One region of the Blautia sp. HCP3S3_C4 genome, then DNA from elsewhere that is predicted to be linked to it. Evidence: predicted binding sites of a transcription regulator. Region 1 holds the regulator's gene; each other region holds the start of a gene.
What was found. Region 1 encodes Rex, which represses fermentation and respiration genes when NADH is low (regulators of the CRP and FNR family bind a similar motif). Its sites were predicted from a motif close to ATTGTTAANTANTTAACAAT; they were not measured.

Region 1 (5,911 bases):
ATGCAGGGCTGGTAGTGGTGGCTGCTGCAGGAAATCAGGGTCCCCGGTCAGGAAGTGTTACAGCTCCGGGCAGCAGCCGTAAGATCATCACTGTGGGATCAAGCGACCTGCTTACAGGCAGAACGGCTATTTCCGGGCGGGGACCTACCTCAGAGTGCATCTGTAAGCCGGATCTGGTAGCTCCGGGTAATCGTATTCTGTCCTGCGCTCCGGGAACGGATTTTGCCTATGGAGTAAAAAGCGGAACCTCTATGTCCACACCCTTAGTCAGTGGCGCTGCAGCCCTTCTTCTGCAAAAATATCCTACCCTTACCAATGTGGAAATCAAAAGATGCCTGAAGGAATCGGCCAGAGACCTGGGGCTGCCCAGGAATCTGCAGGGCTCAGGAGAACTGGATATGAAACAGGCATTGACGAACGAATCTATTTCCGTTAAAATGATACGTAAAATGTAATGCTTCAGTGTAGTAGCGCTGAACAGTTACTGTAAAATGCTAAAGGGATAAACCCGTACAAAGAGGAGGATCTTTATGAAAAAAATTCAGATGCAGACACCGCTTGTGGAGATGGACGGAGACGAGATGACCCGAATCCTCTGGAAGATGATCAAGGATGAGCTTCTTCTTCCTTTTATTGATCTGAACACAGAGTACTATGATCTTGGCCTGGAATACAGAAATGAAACAGATGATCAGGTAACTGTAGATGCAGCAGAAGCTACAAAGAAATATGGCGTTGCTGTAAAATGTGCGACCATCACTCCCAATAAAGCCAGAATGGAAGAGTACACACTGAAAAAAATGTACAAAAGTCCTAACGGTACCATCCGTGCCATTCTGGACGGAACCGTGTTCCGTGCCCCTATTGTAGTGAAAGGGATTGAGCCATGCGTAAAAAACTGGAAGAAACCCATTACCATTGCCCGTCACGCTTATGGAGATGTATATAAGAATACAGAAATGTATATTGACGGACCGGGAGATGCCTATCTGCTGTTTAAGGGTGAGAACGGTGAGGAGAAAAAGGAACTGATCCATCATTATGAGGGTGCAGGTGTCCTTCAGGGAATGCATAACCTGGATGCATCCATCACAAGCTTTGCAAAGTGCTGCTTTAATTATGCACTGGATACAAAGCAGAGCCTGTGGTTTGGAGGCAAGGATACGATCTCCAAGATTTATGACGGACGCTTCAAGGAGATTTTTGCAGAGGTTTATGAGCAGGAGTTCAAAGAGAAATTTGAGGCTGCCGGAATTGAATATTTCTACAGCCTGATTGATGATATCGTTGCCCGTGTTATGAAGGCAGAAGGGGGATTTATCTGGGCCTGCAAGAACTATGACGGAGATGTTATGAGTGATATGGTTTCCTCTGCTTTTGGTTCTCTGGCAATGATGACTTCTGTGCTGGTATCTCCGGATGGATATTATGAATATGAGGCTGCACATGGAACTGTACAGAGACATTATTATCGTCACCTGAAAGGGGAAGAGACTTCCACCAATTCCGTTGCTACTATTTTTGCATGGACAGGTGCTCTCAGAAAGAGAGGAGAGCTGGACGGCAATCAAGAACTGATGGAATTTGCAGATAAGCTGGAAAAAGCCACTCTGGGAACCATCGAGGATGGCAGAATGACCAAGGATCTGGCTCTGATCACAACCTTAAAGGATGTAGAAGTATTAAACAGTGAGCAGTTTATTAAAGCAATCCGTGAAAAGCTTACATCCCTGATGTAAGAGGCAATCTGATATAAGATACAAAATAAAAAGGGAAGGGCCTGCATTATGCAAGCTCTTCCCATTTTTCATATAAGCCCTCCAGTTCTTCTGTGATGGCTGTCTTTTCTTTGCTTAATCTGGCGCATTCTGCCACATTGGTGCATATATCCGGGAGAACCATGGTTTCATCGATTTCCTTATCTCTGATTTCCAGTTCTTCGATCCGGGCTTCCACCTTCTTTAATTCATTTTCACGCTTTCTCTGCCGCGCCTGCTCTTCCTTCTGCTGCTGCCAGGAAAGCTTATTGTCTGAGGCTTGTTTGACCTCTGCTTCAGCCTGGGCTGCTGCCGGAGCATATTTTTCTGTAAGCTCTTCCCGCTTTTCCAGATAATAATCATAGTCACCAATGTAGTTTACAATGGCCTGATTGGTCAGATCCAGAATCCTAGTGGCTGTCTGATTGATAAAATATCGGTCATGGGAGACATAGAGTACAGTACCGGTATAGCTGTTTAAAGCCTCCTCCAGGATTTCCTTGGAGGCAATGTCCAGATGGTTGGTAGGCTCATCCAGGATCAGGAAGTTGGCCTCTGACAGCATAAGCTTTGCCAGGGATACACGGCCTCTCTCGCCACCGGAGAGGGCAGAGATCAGCTTAAATACGTCATCCCCTGTGAAGAGAAAGGCTGCCAGCATATTTCGGATTTCTGTCTCTGTAAGCGTTGGATAAGTGTCTGAAATTTCCTGGAAAATAGTTTTTTCCATGTGGAGTACATGGTGCTCCTGATCATAATATCCAATCTGTACCTTGGAGCCGAGAGCAAAGCGTCCGCTGTCAGCGTCTACCAGACCGTTAAGGATTTTCAGCATGGTAGTTTTGCCGGTACCGTTATTGCCGATGAGAGCCACCCGTTCCCCACGCTTAATGTCAAAAGAAATATTGGAAAACAAAGTCTGTCCGGGAAAAGCTTTGGATAAATCCTCCACAGTGAGTACATCATTTCCGCTGATGTATCTGGGCTCCAGGGAAATCCGCATCTGATTCTGGATCTCCAGAGGCTTTTCGATCCGCTGCACCTTATCCAGCATTTTTTCACGGCTTTCGGCACGTTTGATAGATTTCTCACGGTTAAAGGATTTCAGCTTGGCAATGACCGCCTCCTGGTGCTTAATATCCCGCTGTTGATTTAAGTAAGCTTTATACTGGGCATCCCTGAGCTGGGCTTTTTTCAGAGCGTAGGCAGAGTAATTGCCGCTGTACATTCGCATATTGCCGGCTTCAATCTCTACTACCTTAGTGACAACCTTATCCAGGAAATAACGGTCATGGGAGACAATAAAAACAGCTCCCGGATAATTCAGCAGATAGGTTTCCAGCCAGGAAATGCTTTCCATATCCAGGTGGTTGGTGGGCTCATCCAGCAGAAGAATGTCAGGATTGGAGAGCAGAAGCTTGCCCAGGGCAACCCGGGTTTTCTGACCGCCGGAAAGAGTTTCAATCTGTTTTTCGAAGTCCTCCTCTGTAAAGCCAAGTCCCTTTAATACACCCATAATCTCGCTTTTATATGCATAACCGTTCTCAAGCTCAAACTGATGGCTCAGTCTGGTATAGGTGTTCATCAGGCTGTCCAGGGCTTCCCCGGCAGCAGTTTTCATTTCATGCTCCATGGAGCGGAGACGGTTTTCCATATCAATGATGTGCTGCTTAGTAGAGATCAGCTCCTCATAGATGGTGTGGTGTCCATGGATATCCTGGTACTGGGCCAGGTAACCGATGCTTTTATCTTTGGCAAGAATAACATTTCCGGAATCCGGGGACAGTTCGTGGATGATAATACGCAGCAGGGTGGTTTTGCCTGCACCGTTGTTGCCGATCAGGGCTGCCTTTTCCCTGTCCTCTATATGGAAGCTGGCATCCTGAAGGATTACCTTCTCGCCAAAGGATTTGCAGATATTCTGACATGATAGGATCATACAAATTCCTCCGAAATTTATATTATTGCAGCAGCCTGCGAATATCCGCTTTGACTGCTGAAATGTACACATACAGAATTTATTATAACTGAACCGGACTGTTTTTGAAAGAAAAAAAGTGTTTTAATTTATGATTTGGATGAAATTTTGCACATTCTATCAGATAGTCTAAATTTAATGATAAAAATTTGTAAATAAAGTACAAATTTAATTTGACAATAAAATAACATTTGGTTATAATTGACCTAGGATATATAAGGAGGGAATATTTGTGGAACCTAAGGAAATTTCAAAAGCGGTGATCAAACGTTTGCCTCGATATTACCGTTATCTGGGAGAACTGATGGAGGAGAATGTAGAACGGATCTCGTCCAACGATCTCAGCAAGAAAATGCACGTGACTGCTTCACAGATCCGTCAGGACCTGAATAATTTCGGTGGATTCGGACAGCAGGGATATGGATATAATGTACGTTATTTATATACTGAAATCGGTAAGATTCTGGGACTTGACACAGTGCACCCGATGATTATCCTGGGTGCCGGTAATCTGGGACAGGCTTTGGCAAATTATGTAGATTTTGAGAAGCGCGGTTTTCGGCTGGTTGGTATTTTTGATGTAAACCCTGTGCTGGAGGGCATTGCAGTAAGGGGAATTGAGATACAGATGCTTAGTGACCTTCCCCTTTTTCTCAAAGAGAATAATGTGGAGATTGCGATTTTGACCTTACCTAAGGCAAAGGCCAAGGAAATGGCGAAGATTCTCATAGAAAACGGGATCAAGGCAATCTGGAACTTTGCACATATTGATCTGGATGCACCGGAGGATGTTATGGTAGAAAATGTACATCTGTCAGAGAGCCTGATGACCCTTTCCTATAATCTGAGTGAATATCGTAAGGAACATGAGAACCAGTAATAATAGTACATATGTAGTTGCCGGCAGCAGAGGGGACGGTGACGATTTGAATGGCTGTGGTCGTTAGATCATAGCTTTTCTTTTTGAAAAAATAGGTGTATACTGTTTCCAATGACAGGAGGTGGCTGAATGAAACCTGTGGTAACAGCCGGTGAAATGAAAGGGCTGGACCGGAACACAATAGAATCTGCCGGGGTTCCGGGTATGGTACTTATGGAAAGAGCTGCACTGAAAACAGTGGAGGCTATGGAAAAATATCTGGGTAACAAGGATCGTGTACTGGTGGTGTGCGGAAATGGCAATAATGGCGGTGACGGGATGGCCATTGCCAGACTTCTCCATCTAAAGGGGATCAAAGTCGGGATTTATCTGGCCGGTCAGGAGGAGAAGCTGACAGACCAGGCCAGGCAGCAGCTGCAGATCGCCAAATATTATCAGGTACCTTTGGAGCATAACCTGCAGCCGGATGAATATACTATTATAGTAGATGCCCTTTTGGGGGTTGGTCTGTCCAGACCTGTAGAGGGCAGATATGCAGAAATCATCCACATGCTGAACCAGTCCGGGGCTTTCCGGGTGGCTGTGGATATTCCTTCCGGCATCAACGGAGATACAGGCCGGGAAATGGGGATCGGATTTCGGGCAGATCTTACAGTAACCTTTGCTTTTTGTAAAAGGGGGCTGTGCTTTTATCCGGGAAGAATGTATGCAGGAGAGCTGATCGTTGCAGATATAGGGATTTATGCAAATCCGGACAGAGATCCCTCTATGGCTTATCTGGAGAAAGAGGATCTGTCAATGCTGCCCTCCAGAATTCCCTGGGGAAACAAGGGAACTTTCGGAAAAGTGCTTCTGATAGCCGGCTCCCGCGGAATGTGCGGGGCTTCCTGCCTGAGCAGTGCTGCGGCACTCAGAGCTTCGGCAGGTATGGTGAAGGTTCAGACTGTGGAGGAGAACAGGATTCCTCTTCAGTCACAGCTTCCGGAGGTTATGGTTACCTGTAAGTTTAATGAGAAAAGCAATCAGGAAATACTGGACTGGTGCGATGTGCTTGTGATCGGACCTGGACTGGGGATGTCAGGAGAGAGCAGAGAAAGGGTACAGTGGTTCCTGTCTCATGCTGCCTGGTGTGGTAAGCCTGTGATCCTGGATGCAGATGGCCTGAATCTGCTGGCAGTACATGGAGAATGGAAGAAATATCTGGGAGAACAGGTAATTCTCACTCCCCATCTGGGAGAAATGAGCCGCCTGACCGGGAAAAGCATCGGTGAGATCCGGGAAAACCTGGCAGAGACT
Region 2 (5,911 bases), on a different contig from region 1:
TTTCCATAGAGCACGATATCACGTTCCCCCAGAACCATACTGGTTTTTTTATCATTTACATTCAGAACTACTGTAGATATCTGTGGGAACTTCTTACGCAGAGCCTTTACAAAATTATTCTTGGATGGAAAAATCGGAGAGGCCACAACCAGAACCACCATAATTTCATCTGTTGAAAACCCTCTCCTGACCAGTACATGGCGAAGCAACCCATATCCTGTATCCTCATCGTAGGTTTTGATTCTGAAAGATTTCAACATATCTCTGATCGCCCGGATAATTTCCTGGCTGGTTTTATCTTCAATCATGCACTCCTCAACAGGAACCACTCTGTGTGTTCCTGCCTCATAGGTTCCGCAGATGATGTTTCCTTTTTTATCTCTGTCAAATACAGCATGTACTTTATTTCTGTAATAAAAGGGGTTCTCCATTCCAATAATCGGTTTCACATTGCCATATTTCTTCAAAAGCTTATTCATATTTTTCTGTTTGATTTTGATCTGCTCTGTATAGGGGACTCCCTGAAACTGACAGCCGCCGCATTTTTTCCATACCTTACATTTCTCAGGTAACTGTGGTTTTTCTCTCTTTTCTTCCATTTATAACAACCTTTCCTATTTGCAATAAGGCGGACCCAAGCGGATATTCGCCTATAATCTCTGCATCATTATAGCAAGTCCTTCAAATATTCGCAATCCACATTCTCGCTATTTTCCAGATGTTTTCCAGGCATCAAAGTCGAATATTGTATATTTTTGTCGAAATGTTTTTGGAAGAATTATGTTGTAATCCGTAGACCAATGTAGAAAAATATGTTATACTTTGTACATACCAAAGAGAAATATCGTTACTGTTCACTCCGTTCTCAGTAACGTTGCCAAAATTCATTTCAAATTGCCTACGGCAATGGAATTTTGGCTTGTATGTCTCGGGATTTTGGCATATTCATGCCAAAACACCTCGCGGGATAATAGCATGTGAACAGCAACGAAATATCAACAGCGCAAAGGATAAACAGTTCAAATTACAAATGACAGCAACTCACCAGTACAAAGGATAAAATTTTCAGAAATCTGAAAATTACAGAACTGCAGATACACTTTCCAAAATACTAATGATAAAACTTAAGGCTTCCGGCATAATAACCGGAAGCCTTTTTCTGTCATTTTTTATCTCAAAAATGTATCAGTATATTATTTCTCGTTTGGACACATTAGCTAAATCTAGCTATTTATTTATAATTTACGATCTGACCGAATTCTTCTTTCAGAGAAGCACCACCAACAAGACCACCATCAATGTCTGCCTGAGCAAACAGATCTGCTGCTGTCTTGGAGTTTACAGAACCGCCGTACTGGATACGGATAGCTGCTGCTGTAGCATCATCATAGATCTCAGCGATGCATTTACGGATTTCACCGCAAACTTCCTGAGCCTGCTCAGTTGTAGCTGTTTTGCCTGTTCCGATTGCCCAGATTGGCTCATAAGCGATAACTGCTGTCTTAGCCTGATCTGCTGTAACACCCTGGAATCCAACTTTAACCTGCTGACGGATGAAGTCCATTGTCACGCCCTGCTCTCTCTGAGTAAGAGTTTCGCCGCAGCACATGATAGGTGTGATTCCGTGTTCAAAAGCTTTGAGGATTTTCTTGTTAACATCTTCGTTTGTTTCTCCGAAGTATTCTCTTCTTTCGGAATGTCCGAGAACAACATATTTTACACCAGCATCTACCAACATGTTCGGAGAGATTTCTCCTGTATATGCACCTTTCTCTTCAAAGTACATATTCTCAGCACCAACCTGGATGTTTGTTCCTTTAGCAGCTTCTACAACCGGGATAATATCGATTGCAGGTACGCAGAATACTACATCAACTTCTTCGTTAGCTACTAATGGTTTTAATGTTTCTACTAATTTAACTGCCTCGCTTGGTGTCATGTTCATTTTCCAGTTACCAGCGATAATTTTCTTTCTTGCCATGATAATTTATCTCCTTAATTAAACGTTCAATGTTTATTTATCATTTGCTGCTGCAACACCAGGAAGTTCTTTTCCTTCCAGGAATTCAAGAGATGCACCGCCACCTGTGGAGATGTGTGTCATCTTATCGCCATAGCCAAGGATATTAACGGCTGCTGCAGAATCACCACCACCGATGATAGTTGTAGCATCTGTATCAGCAAGTGCTTTGGCAACAGCTTCTGTACCATGAGCAAAATTCGGCATTTCGAAGCAACCCATCGGTCCGTTCCATACAACTGTCTTAGCATCTTTTACAGCATCAGCAAAAAGCTTCTCTGTTTCCGGTCCGATATCCATTCCTTCCCATCCGTCCGGAATCTCGCCACGTTTTACAACCTGAATATTGCAGTCATTGGAGAAGCTGTCACCAATTCTGTTATCTACAGGAAGAAGAAGTTTTACGCCTTTTTCTTCTGCTTTCTTCATCATGTCTAATGCATACTGAAGATAGTCATCCTCACAGAGAGACAAACCGATATGTCCGCCCATAGCTTTGGAGAATGTATAAGACATACCACCACCAATAATAAGAGTATCTACTTTATCAAGAAGGTTATTGATTACAGAGATCTTGCTGGAAACCTTAGCTCCACCAAGGATAGCAACGAATGGTCTCTCAGGATTGTTTACTGCGTTTCCAAGGAAATCGATTTCTTTCTGCATTAAGTAACCAACAACTGCTGTATCAACATATTTAGTTACACCAACGTTAGAGCAGTGTGCTCTGTGTGCTGTACCAAATGCATCATTTACAAATACATCACAAAGAGAAGCGAGTTCTTTGCTGAATTCGTCTCCGTTCTTTGTTTCTTCTGCACGGTAACGTGTATTCTCAAGTAAGATAACGTCTCCGTCTTTCATTTCAGCTACTGCTGCTTTTGCGTTTGGTCCTACTACTTCCGGGTCTGCTGCAAATTTAACTTCCTGTCCTAATAATTCAGAAAGACGTACTGCAACCGGTGCAAGAGATAATTCCGGTTTCGGTTCTCCCTTCGGTTTTCCAAGGTGAGAGCAAAGAATGATCTTTCCACCGTCAGCGATCAGTTTCTTGATTGTAGGAAGAGCTGCAACCAGACGGTTCTCATCTGTAATCTTACCATCCTGAAGTGGAACATTGAAGTCACATCTTACAAGAACTTTTTTACCTTTTACGTTGATATCATCAACAGATTTTTTATTCAGCATTTGTGGTGCCTCCTTAATAATATTCTTTAACTGTTACAACGCGAAAAAGGTCCGGTCCTAATCAGACCGGACCCTTCGTTGGAGTCTATTCCTTTACACTTACTGAAAATTAAGCGTTCAGTAATTTACCAAAATGTTTGATTGTACGAACCATCTGGCTTGTGTAAGAGTTCTCATTGTCATACCAGGAAACTACCTGTACTTCTGTTGTGCCATTCTCAAGTGGAAGAACCATTGTCTGAGTAGCATCGAACAGAGAACCAAATCTCATACCAACGATATCGCTGGATACGATTTCATCTTCGTTGTATCCGAAGGATTCGTTAGAAGCTGCTTTCATAGCTGCGTTGATCTGTTCTTTTGTTACATTACCTTCAACAACTGCTGTTAAGATTGTTGTAGAACCTGTTGGGGTAGGAACACGCTGAGCAGATCCGATTAATTTGCCGTTCAGTTCTGGGATAACAAGACCGATAGCTTTAGCAGCACCTGTGCTGTTAGGAACGATGTTAACTGCAGCTGCACGGGATCTTCTCAGATCGCCTTTTCTCTGTGGTCCATCAAGTGTCATCTGATCGCCTGTGTAAGCGTGGATTGTGCACATGATACCAGATTTGATTGCAGCAAGGTCATTTAATGCTTTAGCCATTGGAGCTAAGCAGTTTGTTGTACAAGAAGCTGCGGAAATGATGTGGTCTTCTTTTGTAAGAGTTTCATGGTTTACATTGTAAACGATTGTCTTAAGGTCGTTTCCAGCCGGAGCGGAAATGATAACGTGTTTAGCACCTGCATCGATATGAGCCTGAGCTTTGTCTTTGGATGTGTAGAATCCTGTACACTCAAGAACTACGTCTACGCCGATTTCTCCCCATGGAAGTTCAGCAGCGTTAGCCTTTGCATAAATTTTGATTTCTTTTCCGTCAACTGTGATGGAATCTTCTCCAGCCTGAACTGTGTCTGCAAGAGCATATCTTCCCTGTGTTGAGTCATATTTTAATAAGTGAGCAAGCATTTTAGGAGATGTTAAGTCGTTGATTGCTACGATTTCAAATCCTTCTGCTCCAAACATCTGACGGAATGCAAGACGTCCAATACGTCCAAAACCATTGATTGCAACTTTTACTGCCATGATAAAATTCCTCCTATGAATTAAGTGGTTAATCATAATAATTCTTTTGTTTGTTAAAGAATCATCAACCTATATTGTATTGTACATAATTCCAAACAAAAATTCAAGGGGATTTTATAAAAAACAATTAAAAATAAGTAAAAATTCCCATAACCTATGTTATACTGAATAATATTTTAATATACTATGGTAGATTTTCTCTACTGTTTAACAGGAGGTACAGCATGAAAAAAGGTATATTATGGGACTGTCATATGCATTCTTCTTTTTCTGCAGATTCTGACACTCCAATGGAAAACATGGTTCTGAAAGCCCTTTCTCTTGGGCTGAAGGGTGTCACTTTTACGGAACATCTGGATCCCGATTATCCTTCCACCCCGGAATCTCTTGATTTTTCTCTGGATCTATTTTCCTATAGGAAAGAGCTGCTCCGGCTGCAGGAAATCTATAAGGATAAAATACAGCTTCGTTTCGGCATTGAGCTTGGGCTCCAGCCCCAGCTTGAAAAATATTTCCGCAAGCTGACAAAGGATACGCCCTTTGACTTTGTGATCGGATCCTCCCATGTAGTCCATGGGTATGACCCTTATTATCCTGATTTTTTTGAAGGCCGCAAAGAATTCCGATGTTATATGGAATATTTTGAATCTATCCTGGAGAATCTGTCTGCTTACGATGGTTTTGATGTCTATGGACACCTTGACTATGTTGTCAGATACGGTCCTAATAAAAACCATGAATATTCCTATGGGCGATACAAGGATATCCTGGATGAAATCCTGAAGAAGCTTGTCTCCATGAATAAAGGAATTGAACTGAATGCCGGCGGATACCATTATGGTCTGGGAGAGCCAAATCCCTGCATCGACGTCATTCGCCGATACAGAGAGCTAGGCGGTGAAATCATCACTGTTGGTGCCGATGCCCACACCCCGGATAAAATCGCCTGGGAATTTGTCAAAGCCGCAAACGTATTAAACGACTGCGGATTCCGTTATTATACAATTTTCAAAAACCGTAGTCCTGAATTTCTTCCTCTGTAATTTATTTTTGTACTCTGTCAAGGAATCTGGCAAAAAAGCCTTTTTCTGCATCTTCCTTATCCAGAGACTTTGCATAAATTTTTCTGATCCATTCAGTGAGCGCATCAATGACGATAGGAGAAAATGTCATCAGCAGAAATACAAGAATGATCATTCCAAATTCCAAGGATCCAAGGGTCAGAAGATTCTGCAGGATGACTGCACTTCCGAAAAATATAAACTGCATTCCATATATAATCGTCTTTCTATAGGTATTCAGCGGAGAATATACCGTACGCAGAGCAGACATATAATTCCATCCGGTTACCAGCACACATGCTGTATTAAGCATTACAGTTGAATGATAAACATTCTGGCAGACCAGCATAATGGTAAATACACACCCTGTAATCGTAACTGCAGCAGGAAATGCATTCATAAATACATGTCTCAGGAAGGTATGATCAATCTTATTGTAATTATTCTCCTGCGTCAGCAAAAAGGTAGGAATTCCCACTGCACAGGCACTGATCAGCGACATCTGTATAGGTT
Region 3 (5,911 bases), on a different contig from region 1:
CAATGATTCCTGGAAATGCGCAGGATGGGCAGAAGCTCAGAGAACGGATCCAGGAGGAAAATCTTGCATTTAATATGAAATCAGAAAAGCCATATTATGTGGAACTGTCTGTAGGATATCATGTGATCCGTTGCGGTGGCGATCTGATAATCTCCGAGGCATTTAAGGATGCAGATAAGGCTCTTTATGAAGAGAAGAAGAAGAGAAGAAAATCCGTGAAAAAGTAAAAAACAAAAGGGATGCGAATGATTCGCATCCCTTTCATAATTATCTGGACAATTTAAATTATAACTGAGGACCAGCTGCAACAAGTGCTTTACCAGCAGCGTTTCCTTCGTATTTAGCAAAGTTCTTGATGAATCTTCCGGCAAGATCTTTTGCTTTTTCTTCCCATTCAGAAGCGTTAGCATATGTGTCACGAGGATCAAGGATACCTGTGTCTACGCCGTTAAGCTCTGTAGGAACTTCGAAATCGAAGAATGGAATCTTCTTAGTAGGAGCGTTAAGGATATCTCCGTTAAGGATTGCATCGATGATACCACGAGTATCTTTGATGGAGATACGTTTTCCTGTTCCGTTCCATCCTGTGTTAACCAGGTAAGCTTTTGCTCCGCTCTTTTCCATTTTCTTAACAAGTTCTTCTGCGTATTTTGTCGGATGCAGTTCAAGGAATGCCTGTCCGAAGCAAGCAGAGAATGTAGGTGTAGGCTCTGTGATTCCACGCTCTGTACCAGCAAGTTTAGCTGTGAATCCAGACAGGAAATAGTACTGAGTCTGAGCTTCTGTCAGGATAGATACCGGAGGAAGTACTCCGAAAGCATCTGCGGACAGGAAGATTACGTTCTTAGCTGCCGGTGCAGAAGAAATCGGGCGAACGATGTTTTCAATGTGGTTGATCGGATAAGATACACGAGTATTCTCTGTTACGCTCTTATCTGCGAAATCAATCTTGCCTTCAGCATCAAGTGTTACGTTCTCAAGAAGAGCGTTACGTTTGATCGCATTGTAGATGTCTGGCTCAGATTCTTTGTCAAGGTTGATAACTTTAGCGTAGCATCCGCCTTCGAAGTTGAATACGCCGTTGTCATCCCAGCCATGCTCGTCATCACCAATCAGGAGACGTTTCGGGTCTGTGGAAAGAGTTGTTTTACCTGTTCCGGAAAGACCGAAGAAGATAGCTGTGTTTTCGCCGTTCATATCTGTGTTTGCAGAGCAGTGCATGGAAGCCATGCCTTTCAGTGGAAGGAAGTAGTTCATCATAGAGAACATACCTTTCTTCATTTCTCCGCCGTACCATGTGTTTACGATAACCTGCTCTTTAGTTGTGATGTTGAACATTACAGCTGTTTCAGAGTTAAGGCCTAATTCTTTATAGTTTTCAACTTTAGCTTTGGAAGCGTTGTATACAACGAAATCTGGCTCGAAGTTTTCAAGTTCTTCAGCTGTTGGCTGGATGAACATATTTGTTACGAAATGTGCCTGCCAAGCAACTTCAACGATGAAACGGATAGCCATACGAGTATCTTTGTTAGCACCGCAGAATGCATCTACTACGAAAAGTCTCTTGTTGGAGAGCTCTTTTTTAGCGATTTCTTTTACTGCATTCCATGCTTCCTGAGTTGCAGGATGGTTATCGTTTTTGTATTCGTCTGTTGTCCACCATACTGTATCTTTGGAGTTCTCATCCATAACGATGTATTTATCTTTAGGAGAACGTCCTGTGTAGATACCTGTCATAACGTTAACTGCACCAAGTTCGCTGACCTGACCTTTTTCAAAGCCTTCCAGTTCCGGTTTGGTTTCTTCTTCAAATAATACTTCATAAGAAGGATTGTAGACAATTTCTGTAGTTCCGGTAATGCCATACTTGCTTAAATCGATTTTTGCCATCTTACGTTTAACCTCTTTTCTTCGTTAATGAAAGCGCCTGTTTAAACAGGCTTAAGATACCTTACCATAAAAGCGAATGGGTATCGCTTCTCTTTTATTATTATACATATTTAACGCTTAAAATCAACAGGATTTTTGCCTTTTTTTGAAATTTGTTAAAGATTTATCAACTTAAATTTGATGAAAAAACCGTCATTTTTCACAAAAGGTATGTAAATTTATTATGGTGGCAATATGGGAATACTATTCGTGGATATGATAATATTCTGTCTGACTGGAACAGGCAGGAAAGACAACCAGGAAATACTAACCAGGAGAGTTGCCACTATGTGGTTGTGCCGAAGAAAGATGCATGTTAAAATAGGAAAGAATTATCCGGCTGAAAAATGACAGAGTATTATACAGCAGAGAAAAATAAAGAGAGGATGAAGATTATCAAAACTTATTATTTAATTGATTATGAAAATGTAGGAAGTGAAGGCTTCAAAGGATGTGGTAAATTACGGGAAACAGATATTATCCATCTTTTTTATACAGACAACAGCAGAAAAATAGATCTTGATATTATTAATGATCACGGAGAAGCAAAGCTGGTCACACATAAAGTACCGACAGGAAATCAGTCTGCAGATATGCATCTGGGCTCTTATCTGGGATATCTGATAGGAAAAGAATGCACAGGTCAGGATGAAGAATGCAAAATTGTTGTAATCAGCAAAGATACAGGCTTTGACCATATTATAGAATTCTGGAAAGCAGAAGAAAATGTGAAAATCTCCAGAAACGAAAAGATTTCCGGAAAACAGGTACAGACAAGAAAACAGGTAAAAAAACAGACCGGTAAAGAAAAAGACAGACAGGTAGCAGAACAAACTGATCAGAAAACAGAAAAACAGTTGATTGAACAACCTGAAAAGCAGTCGGCCAAACAATCAGAGAATCAGAATACAAAAAAGCCAAAACAAAAGATAATTGACATGAAAGCCGGAACAAAGAGATTGCAGCAGGAATTGATATTGGTTCTCGACAAGGCAGGCATGCCAAAGGAAGTGGTAAACTATGTTTCTACAACTGTGGAGAAAAATGCAGAAGACAAAAACAGAAAGCAGCAGATTTACAGATCTATCATTTCCAAATACGGACAGACAAAAGGACTGAACATCTATAACCATATTAAAAAGAAAATCTAACGGAATAAAAAATAACGGAATAAAAGAAGGAGGCCGGGAACCTTATTGATTCCCGGCAAAAGTATGAAAAAGAAAAAGTTTTATTTGCAGTTACTCTTTGCTCTGTACAGGTAATAATATAACCGGAAAATGTGAGAAATATGTGGTGAGAATTTGAAAAAAATGTGAAATGGATGGAAATTTAAAATGAACAGGCAGGAAAAGAGAAAATATAGCAGGAACAATAATTCTAAAAAAAATGGGAGAAAGCATTAGACTATGAATATACAGATTTTTGGTACAAAGAAAAACTTTGACAGCAAGAAAGCAGAACGCTATTTCAAAGAACGGGGAATTAAATATCAGTTTATAGATATGAAAGAAAAAGGATTAAGTAAAGGAGAATTCCAATCTGTCTGCCAGGCAATTGGTGGTTATAACAAGCTGATAGATACTGACTGCAAGGATAAAGACCTGCTGGCATTGATTACCTATATTGCAGAGGAAGACAAAGCAGAGAAAATCCTCGAAAACCAGAGCATCATCAAAGTCCCTGTGGTAAGAAACGGAAAACAGGCGACAGTGGGATATCAGCCGGAGATTTGGAAAAATTGGAAATAAATTTTTTTCATGGTAAAGAAATGGATGTCAGAGTGTTTATGAAAATTTCATAATATATATACTGTTCAGAAATGAAATACAGTGCTATATTAGTAAAAAAAGAGGAGGAAACAGAATGGCAAATGTATTTGATACAGCAAAATATATTCTGGAGAAGTCGGGTAAAATGTCAACCATGAAACTTCAGAAGTTATGCTATTATTCTCAGGCATGGGCACTTGTCTGGGATGATGCTCCTTTATTTGATGAAGATTTTCAGGCATGGGCAAATGGACCGGTATGTCCGGAATTATTTTTCAAGACAAAGGGAATGTATTCTGTCAGTGCAAAAGATGAAACCGGTGGGGAAGAGAATCTTACAGATGACCAAAAAGATACAATTGGCAAAGTACTGGAATATTATGGAGGCCATGATGCACAGTGGCTGAGCCAGTTAACACATATGGAAGATCCCTGGTTGAAAGCCAGAAAAGGAGTTCCTTCGGGAATGGGATGCAACAATATAATTACAAAAGAAAGTATGGCATTATATTATGGCGGCCTCTAAGAAATATAAACAAGTCAGACAGAGAGAAATTCCTAAGGGAAAAAATATTGCTCAGGGCGGAAACCCTGAGCAATATTATTCGGAAAATCCAGCCTGGTCTTTTGCCAGTTCAGATCAGGAAATGTGGTCATTTTCACAAAAACATATAGGAAATACGATTTGGACAGAAATAATTCCTCGACTGAGAGCTTTTGAAAGTCAGACGTGGAGTGAAATTCTGGTTAAAGATAAGAAACAAAACCATTCGATTATTGTAAATGATCTTAATAAGAGTGCACAAGATCGACTGGCATCAAAATATATTGAAGCAGAATCACTGATATCACTACGACTTACTGGTAGTCACAGACTTTATGGATACATGACAGGACGTGTTTTTAATGTACTGTGGTATGATGATAATCATGGTGATAATAATGCCTGTGTATGCAGGTCTTATTTGAAACATACATGATTATCAGGCAGGAAGAAATAGATATATATATAACGAGGAGAAAAAATGGCAAAGATCAGAATCATAAAGAAAAATAATGACTGCAGCATGGAATACGAAGTAGGTGATATTTGTGAGGTCACAGGCACCTGGTATGGCGGCGTCCACATCAATGGCCGTTCCGGAATCCCGGTTTCCCTTGATAAAGAAGAATATATGGAACTCAACACAGAATCGGAAGAACCTGACAGTGCAGAAAATGAAAACACATCGGAACCACCGGAACACGATATCCATGCAGGCGACATTGTACAGCATTTCAAAAGAGAATGGGTATCCCCGGATACTTCTGAATATCTCTATAAAGTCCTTGCAGTAGCCCATCATACAGAAAACGGTGAAAAACTGATGATCTATCAGGCACTTTACGCACCTTTCAAAATCTGCGCCAGACCCTATGATATGTTTATGAGTGAAGTGGACAGAGACAAATATCCGGATATTAAACAGAAGTACAGATTTGAAAAATATACTGAAAAATAGATGATTGATATTTTATGGAATTGCTATAGTAAAACAGGCACTTTTGCCTGTACAAAAACACTTTGTCGTTGTATAGTAATAACAAATAATAACAGCACACGTTTCCAGAGATTTTATAGGATTATCTGAAAAAATGTGCAGAAAGAACGAAAGGAAAGGAAATATGCAGAAGGTATTAGTAGTTGTAGACATGCAGAATGACTTCATCGACGGAGCTCTTGGAACAAAAGAAGCAGTTGCCATTGTACCTGGCGTAAAAGAGAAAATCAAAAACTTTGATGGAGTTGTTCTTTTTACCAGAGACACCCATGAGACTTACTATCTTGACACCCAGGAAGGAAAGAAGCTTCCTGTACCGCACTGTATCCGTGACACCGAAGGATGGCAGATCCGAAGCGAATTAGATGCACTCAGAAAAACAGAACCCATTGATAAAGAAACCTTTGGTTCCACAGATCTTGCAGGAGAACTGGTGGCAATGAATGAGGATAATGAAATCGAAAGTATCACATTTGTAGGTTTATGCACAGACATCTGTGTTATTTCCAATGCACTTCTGGCAAAAGCATCTCTCCCGGAAGTTCCGATCATCGTAGACGCTAAATGCTGCGCAGGCGTAACACCGGAAAGCCATGAGAATGCACTGAAAGCAATGGAAGTATGCCAGATTCAGATTGACAGATAAACTGCAGAGCAGTTATTCAGTTA
Region 4 (5,911 bases), on a different contig from region 1:
AGCCGAAGCAACTGTATGCTTTATCTGCTGTTCTTATGGACGGGGATTCTGGCAGAGTACTGTATGAAAAGAATGGGGAAACACCTCTGGCAAATGCCAGCACCACGAAAGTACTTACCTGTATTGTGGCGTTGGAAAGTGCACCGGGAGATGATTATGTTCAGGTTTCTCAAAATGCAGTCTCCCAGTCAGAAGTGAAGCTTGGACTTCAGAAAGGGGAACAGTATTATCTGGAGGATCTGTTGTATTCCCTGATGCTTAAGAGTCATAATGATACTGCAGTTGCAATTGCAGAGCACTGCGGCGGTACAGTGGAAGGCTTTGCCAGAATGCTGAACCGGAAAGCGAAGCAGATAGGATGTGAGGACACTTATTTTATCACACCTAATGGGCTGGATGCAGAGGATGAGAATGGAAAGCACCATACAACTGCAAAAGATCTGGCTCTGATCATGAGATATGCCATCAGAAACCGGACATTTCTCCACATTGCACAGACCAGAGACTATACATTTTCGGAGATTACCGGAAAGAGAACTTTTTCTGTACATAATACAAATGCACTTCTGGACAGGATGGAGGGCGTTCTTGCCGGAAAAACAGGTTATACTTCTCAGGCGGGTTATTGCTATGTATGTGCCTGGGAAAAGGAAGGCAGGACATTTATCGTCAGTCTTCTGGGGTGCGGATGGCCTAACCATAAAAACTATAAATGGAGTGATACAGAAAAACTGCTGAGCTTTGGAGATTATAATTTTGATTATAAAACTTACTGGCAGGAGCCGCAGACAAAAAGAATCCTGGTGACAGATGGGGCTGCAGATAACTGGGATATGGGAGCGGAAGTTTATCTGAGGGGAAAGTGCAGTGTGACGGCAGAGGACAGGAAAAAAGAAATTCTTCTGAGAAAAGGAGAGACCGTAACCTGCAGGACGGAAATTCCCTCCAAAGTCACTGCACCTGTTCTTGCAGGGGCGAAGCTGGGCCGCATTGCCTATTATCTGGATGGGAAATTAATAGATGCTTATCCGGTTTATGCAGAGAAATCCGTGGAGAAGATCAGCTTTAAATGGTATGCGGAAAAGGTATTTCATGACTTTTTCCATTAACGGAAAATAATCAGGGATAATTTAATGGTTTAAAGGGTTGAAATGCTGAGACGGTATTGATATAATAAATTCTAACAGAAAAATTACAGGAAAGACAGAGGAAAGAGATATGGATCAGTTAGAAATACTCAGAGAGAGTCTTGGACAGTGTGATGAGATCATCCTGGATGCCCTTATCATGCGAAACAGAATCGTAGAGGACATTATGGCATATAAAGAAGCCAATGGGCTTCAGATCCTGCAGCCGGAGCAGGAAGCAAAGCAGAAAGAATGGCTGGAAGGCAGAATGGAAGGCAGACGCCATAAAGATGAGGTGGCCGATGTATTTGACTGCATCCGCACCAACAGTAAACGCATCCAGGCAAGAAAGCTTTTTAACTATAATATTGTATTGATCGGTTTTATGGGCGCGGGAAAATCCACAATTTCTGATTTCCTTAAGAATGTATTTGCAATGGATGTGGTAGAGATGGATCAGATTATTGCCCAGAGACAGGGAATGAGTATTTCTGATATCTTCGAAACATACGGTGAGCAGTATTTCCGTGACCTTGAGACAAATCTGCTTATTGAAATGCAGTCCCGCAGCAATGTGGTGATCTCCTGTGGCGGTGGTACTCCTATGAGAGAGTGCAATGTAGTGGAGATGAAGAAGAACGGACGGGTTGTTCTCCTTACTGCGAAACCGGAGACAATCCTGGACCGTGTTAAAGACAATCACGACCGTCCGCTGATTGAGAACAACAAGACAGTTCCGTTCATTGCAGACCTGATGGAGAAACGCCGCGCTAAATACGAGGCGGCAGCTGACATCATCATCGAAACAGACGGCAAGAACGCGTTGGAAATCTGCGAAGAACTGGTACAAAGACTCCGCTCTATATGAATTATCTGCTGCTGGATAGAAGTGATATCAGACGACAATAGGCAAGAATAACATCTGATATCACATCATTCATCAACAGATCACAGGCTGCTGTGAATAATATCCAGCACCTGCTTTAGCTCATTCACACCGACCTGTCCCGGAGCGGAAGCTTTGGAAACAGCGCCGAAGGTGAGAGCGGAGCCAAATGTCTCACCTGTCAGGCGGCTGACAACACCTGTTCCAGCCATGGACATAGTAATGATCGGGCGATCTGCATATTTCTCAGACATTTCCAGAGTAGCAGACAGCAGTGTGATAACATCCTGTTTACAGGTAGGCATTACTGCAATCTTAGGGATATCAGCACCAAATTCCTGCATCATGCAGAGGCGTCGGATAATCTCCTCCTTCTCCGGAGTCTTAAAGAAATCATGGTTGGAAGCAATTACCTTTACACCTGCCTCGTGAGCAGCATTGATGATTGTCTTGACAACTTCATCACCTGTAAATGCTTCTACATCAATTAAATCTACATAACCGCTCTGAGCAGCTGCAATATTTAAAGCAGCATAATCACTTACAGACATTTCCTTCTCGCCGCCTTCTTTGGAAGTACGGAATGTAAGGAGAACAGGGATATCTTTTAAGGCTTCCTGAAGCTCTTTGGCGGTTTCTAATACTTTCTCAGTAGTAAAGACATCATCAAACCAGTCTACACGCCACTCAACCACATCAACAGGAAGAGTGGTGATCTTTTTGGCTTCTTCCAGAATGTCTGTTTTTGTTTTTCCTACGATGGGAACGCAGATCTTAGGTCTGCCTTCACCGATCACAGTGTTTTTTACCTGAACTGTGTTCATCTTTTTATCCTCATATTTTTATTGCTTTCTAAGATTCTTTCAGCATTTATAATACTCCTTTTTATGTTTTGTTGTAAAGTTTTTATTTGCATAAGGATTGTCATATTAATTTGTATTACCTATTTTAAATAGGAAGAAACACAATTTCTGCCATTTTTTTAACAAAAATGCTAAAAAAATATTGAAATATTGTGTTAAAAAAGGTAGAATTAAAATTGGCTAAATTTTTGGGTTAACTTTAAAATATTCTCATAAAGATGGAGGGCAAACAAGAATGAGTAATGCAACACAAAGCTTAGCAGGCACAAGAATTACTTCTTTGCTTGACGCAAACAGTTTTGTCGAAATCGGTCAGAGCGTAACAGCCAGATCTACAGATTTCAACATGACTGCAAACAAAGAACCATCTGACGGTGTAATCACCGGATATGGTGTCATTGATGACAAACTGGTTTATGTATACAGCCAGGATGCATCCGTATTAAATGGTACTGTTGGCGAAATGCATGCCAAGAAGATCACAAGACTTTATGATCTTGCCATGAAAACAGGTGCTCCTGTTATCGGTCTGGTTGACTGTGCAGGTATCCGTCTGCAGGAGGCAACAGATGCACTGGAAGCTTTCGGAGAAATCTATCTGAAACAGACAATGGCCTCCGGCGTGATTCCGCAGATCACAGCAATCTTCGGAACATGTGGCGGTGGTATGGCAGTTATCCCGTCCCTGACAGATTTCACATTTATGGAATCTAAAAAAGGAAAAATGTTCGTTAACACACCAAATGCATTAGAAGGAAATAACACAGACAAATGTGATACAGCAGCTGCTGATTTCCAGAGCAAAGAGACAGGTGTGATCGATGGTGTTGGTACAGAAGAAGAGGTTCTTGGCCAGATCCGCTCTTTAGTATCACTTCTCCCATCCAATAATGAAGATACAGATAACTATACAGAGTGTACAGATGATCTGAACCGTGTATGCGCAGACCTTGCAAACTGTGCAGGAGACACTGCAATCGCACTTTCTCAGATTTCTGATAATGGTGAATTCTTTGAGACAAAAGCAGACTATGCAAAAGACATGGTTACAGGCTTCATCCGTTTAAACGGTGCTACAGTAGGTGCTGTTGCAAACAGAAGCGAAGTATATGATGCAGAAGGCAAGAAAGTAGAAACCTTTGATGGAAGCATCTCTGCAAGAGGCGCAAGAAAAGCAGCAGATTTCGTGAAATTCTGTGATGCTTTTGATATCCCGGTACTTACACTTACCAATGCTACAGGCTTCATGGCAACCTTATGCAGCGAGAAAATGATGGCAAAATCTGTAGGTGAACTGGTTGCTGCATTTGCAGATGCAACTGTTCCCAAGGTAAATGTGATCATCGGCAAAGCTTATGGTACCGCTTATGTGGCAATGAACAGCAAATCTATCGGTGCAGACCTTGTATATGCATGGGATAACGCAGAGATCGGTATGATGGATGCTTCCCTGGCAGCCAAGATCATGTATGCAGATGCAGATGCTGCTGAATTAAATGAGAAAGCTGCTCAGTACAGAGAGCTTCAGAATGGCGTTGCTTCTGCAGCAGCAAGAGGCTATGTTGACACTGTGATCAGCCCGGCTGACACAAGAAAATATGTAATCGGTGCATTTGAGATGTTGTTCACAAAAAGGGAAGATCGTCCGTCTAAGAAACACGGAACGATTTAAGCGGGGTGACGCATATGAAAATGATCAAAAAAATAACTTCTGTATTCATGACATTTCTTGTAATGGCTGCACTGGTGATCGGAAGTACTTCCATGGTATTTGCAGCTGATAAGATCGATGAATCTGTAAAAACCTCACTGGTAACAACTGCAGAGGGTCTGACAGATGCCATTGTCGCACTGAAGGATGCAGACATCGAGAATTACATGAACACAGGGGATGACTTTACTACAAGCGCAATGCAGTCCTGGCAGACCTCCAAGGATGAACTTGGTGCGAAGAAGGAAAGCAACGGCGAGACAACTGTAACTTTAAAAGATGATCAGTATACAGTAACTGTCCCTGTAAAATTTGAGAAAACAAATGCAAACTTTGTATATGTTTTTGAGTCAACAGGAACACCGGTTTCCATGTCTGTAGATGTACAGTATGGTCTGGGCAAAACTCTCCAGAGAGCCGGACTTAACACTCTGATGGGTGTTGGAACTGTATTCGTAATGCTGGTTTTATTAAGTCTTCTGATCTCTCTGTTCCGTTTCATCCCGAATCCGGAAGCAAAGAAAGCAGCAGAAGCAAAAGCAGCGAAAGAAGCACAGGCAGCAGTAATTGCAGCAGCTCCTGTACAGGCAGAAGAGAATCTTGCAGATGACGGAGAGCTGGTAGCTGTTATTGCAGCAGCTATCGCAGCAGCAGAAGGAACTACAACAGACGGCTTCGTAGTTCGTTCCATCCGTAAAGTAAAAAGAAATAGAAGATAATTGTCATTTATTTAGGAGGATTTTAAAATGAAAAGCTATACAATTACAGTAAATGGTACAGCATATGAAGTAACTGTTGAAGAAACAGGAAGTGTATCTGCTCCTGCAGCAGCTCCAAAAGCAGCACCTAAGGCTGCACCTGCAGCAGCTCCGAAAGCAGCAGCACCTGCAGCAGGCGCCGGCGCAGTAAAAGTAACTGCTTCCGTACCTGGTAAGGTTGTCAAAGTAGCAGCAAGTGTTGGACAGGCAGTAAAAGCCGGAGACAGCGTAGTTATTCTTGAATCCATGAAAATGGAAATCCCTGTAGTAGCTCCTCAGGACGGTACCATTGCAAGCATTGATGTTGCAGAAGGTGCCTCTGTAGAAAACGGAGATACTTTAGCAACAATGAACTAAGACGGGAGGTAGTCAAATGTCTTATGTAACAGAAACATTGTCCAACCTGATTCACCAGACAGCATTCTTCAGTTTGACATGGGGCAATTACCTGATGATCGCAGTAGCCTGCGTATTCCTTTATCTTGCTATCAAGAAAGGATTTGAGCCACTTCTGCTGGTTCCTATCGCATTCGGTATGTTGCTTGTAAATATCTATCCGGACATTA

Region 2: gap (type I glyceraldehyde-3-phosphate dehydrogenase) is a predicted target of Rex. The motif match lies at 4,387-4,406, and genes of this name have one in related genera.
Region 3: pckA (phosphoenolpyruvate carboxykinase (ATP)) is a predicted target of Rex. The motif match lies at 2,042-2,061, and genes of this name have one in related genera.
Region 4: ACTNC6_RS03170 (acyl-CoA carboxylase subunit beta) is a predicted target of Rex. The motif match lies at 2,984-3,003, and genes of this name have one in related genera.

What each region holds. Positions count from the first base shown of each region.
Region 1 covers NZ_JBQHWF010000010.1:103,202-109,112, reverse strand. Annotated here, with positions in the region: gene ACTNC6_RS10580 (S8 family peptidase) at 1-455, shown strand, start outside; gene ACTNC6_RS10575 (NADP-dependent isocitrate dehydrogenase) at 531-1,739, shown strand; gene abc-f (ribosomal protection-like ABC-F family protein) at 1,786-3,696, opposite strand; gene ACTNC6_RS10565 (redox-sensing transcriptional repressor Rex) at 3,968-4,615, shown strand; gene ACTNC6_RS10560 (NAD(P)H-hydrate dehydratase) at 4,745-5,911, shown strand, end outside.
Region 2 covers NZ_JBQHWF010000003.1:258,720-264,630, reverse strand. Annotated here, with positions in the region: gene rlmD (23S rRNA (uracil(1939)-C(5))-methyltransferase RlmD) at 1-599, opposite strand, end outside; gene tpiA (triose-phosphate isomerase) at 1,232-1,981, opposite strand; gene ACTNC6_RS04855 (phosphoglycerate kinase) at 2,015-3,208, opposite strand; gene gap (type I glyceraldehyde-3-phosphate dehydrogenase) at 3,318-4,337, opposite strand; gene ACTNC6_RS04845 (histidinol-phosphatase HisJ family protein) at 4,562-5,380, shown strand; gene ACTNC6_RS04840 (cation-translocating P-type ATPase) at 5,382-5,911, opposite strand, start outside.
Region 3 covers NZ_JBQHWF010000003.1:292,882-298,792, forward strand. Annotated here, with positions in the region: gene ACTNC6_RS04985 (diguanylate cyclase) at 1-227, shown strand, start outside; gene pckA (phosphoenolpyruvate carboxykinase (ATP)) at 286-1,890, opposite strand; gene ACTNC6_RS04995 (PIN domain-containing protein) at 2,316-3,080, shown strand; gene ACTNC6_RS05000 (arsenate reductase family protein) at 3,339-3,680, shown strand; gene ACTNC6_RS05005 (Panacea domain-containing protein) at 3,796-4,227, shown strand; gene ACTNC6_RS05010 (hypothetical protein) at 4,214-4,681, shown strand; gene ACTNC6_RS05015 (DUF1653 domain-containing protein) at 4,727-5,203, shown strand; gene ACTNC6_RS05020 (cysteine hydrolase family protein) at 5,367-5,888, shown strand.
Region 4 covers NZ_JBQHWF010000002.1:269,400-275,310, forward strand. Annotated here, with positions in the region: gene ACTNC6_RS03155 (D-alanyl-D-alanine carboxypeptidase family protein) at 1-1,109, shown strand, start outside; gene ACTNC6_RS03160 (shikimate kinase) at 1,219-1,995, shown strand; gene aroD (type I 3-dehydroquinate dehydratase) at 2,076-2,837, opposite strand; gene ACTNC6_RS03170 (acyl-CoA carboxylase subunit beta) at 3,112-4,548, shown strand; gene ACTNC6_RS03175 (OadG family transporter subunit) at 4,563-5,306, shown strand; gene ACTNC6_RS03180 (biotin/lipoyl-binding carrier protein) at 5,334-5,702, shown strand; gene ACTNC6_RS03185 (sodium ion-translocating decarboxylase subunit beta) at 5,719-5,911, shown strand, end outside.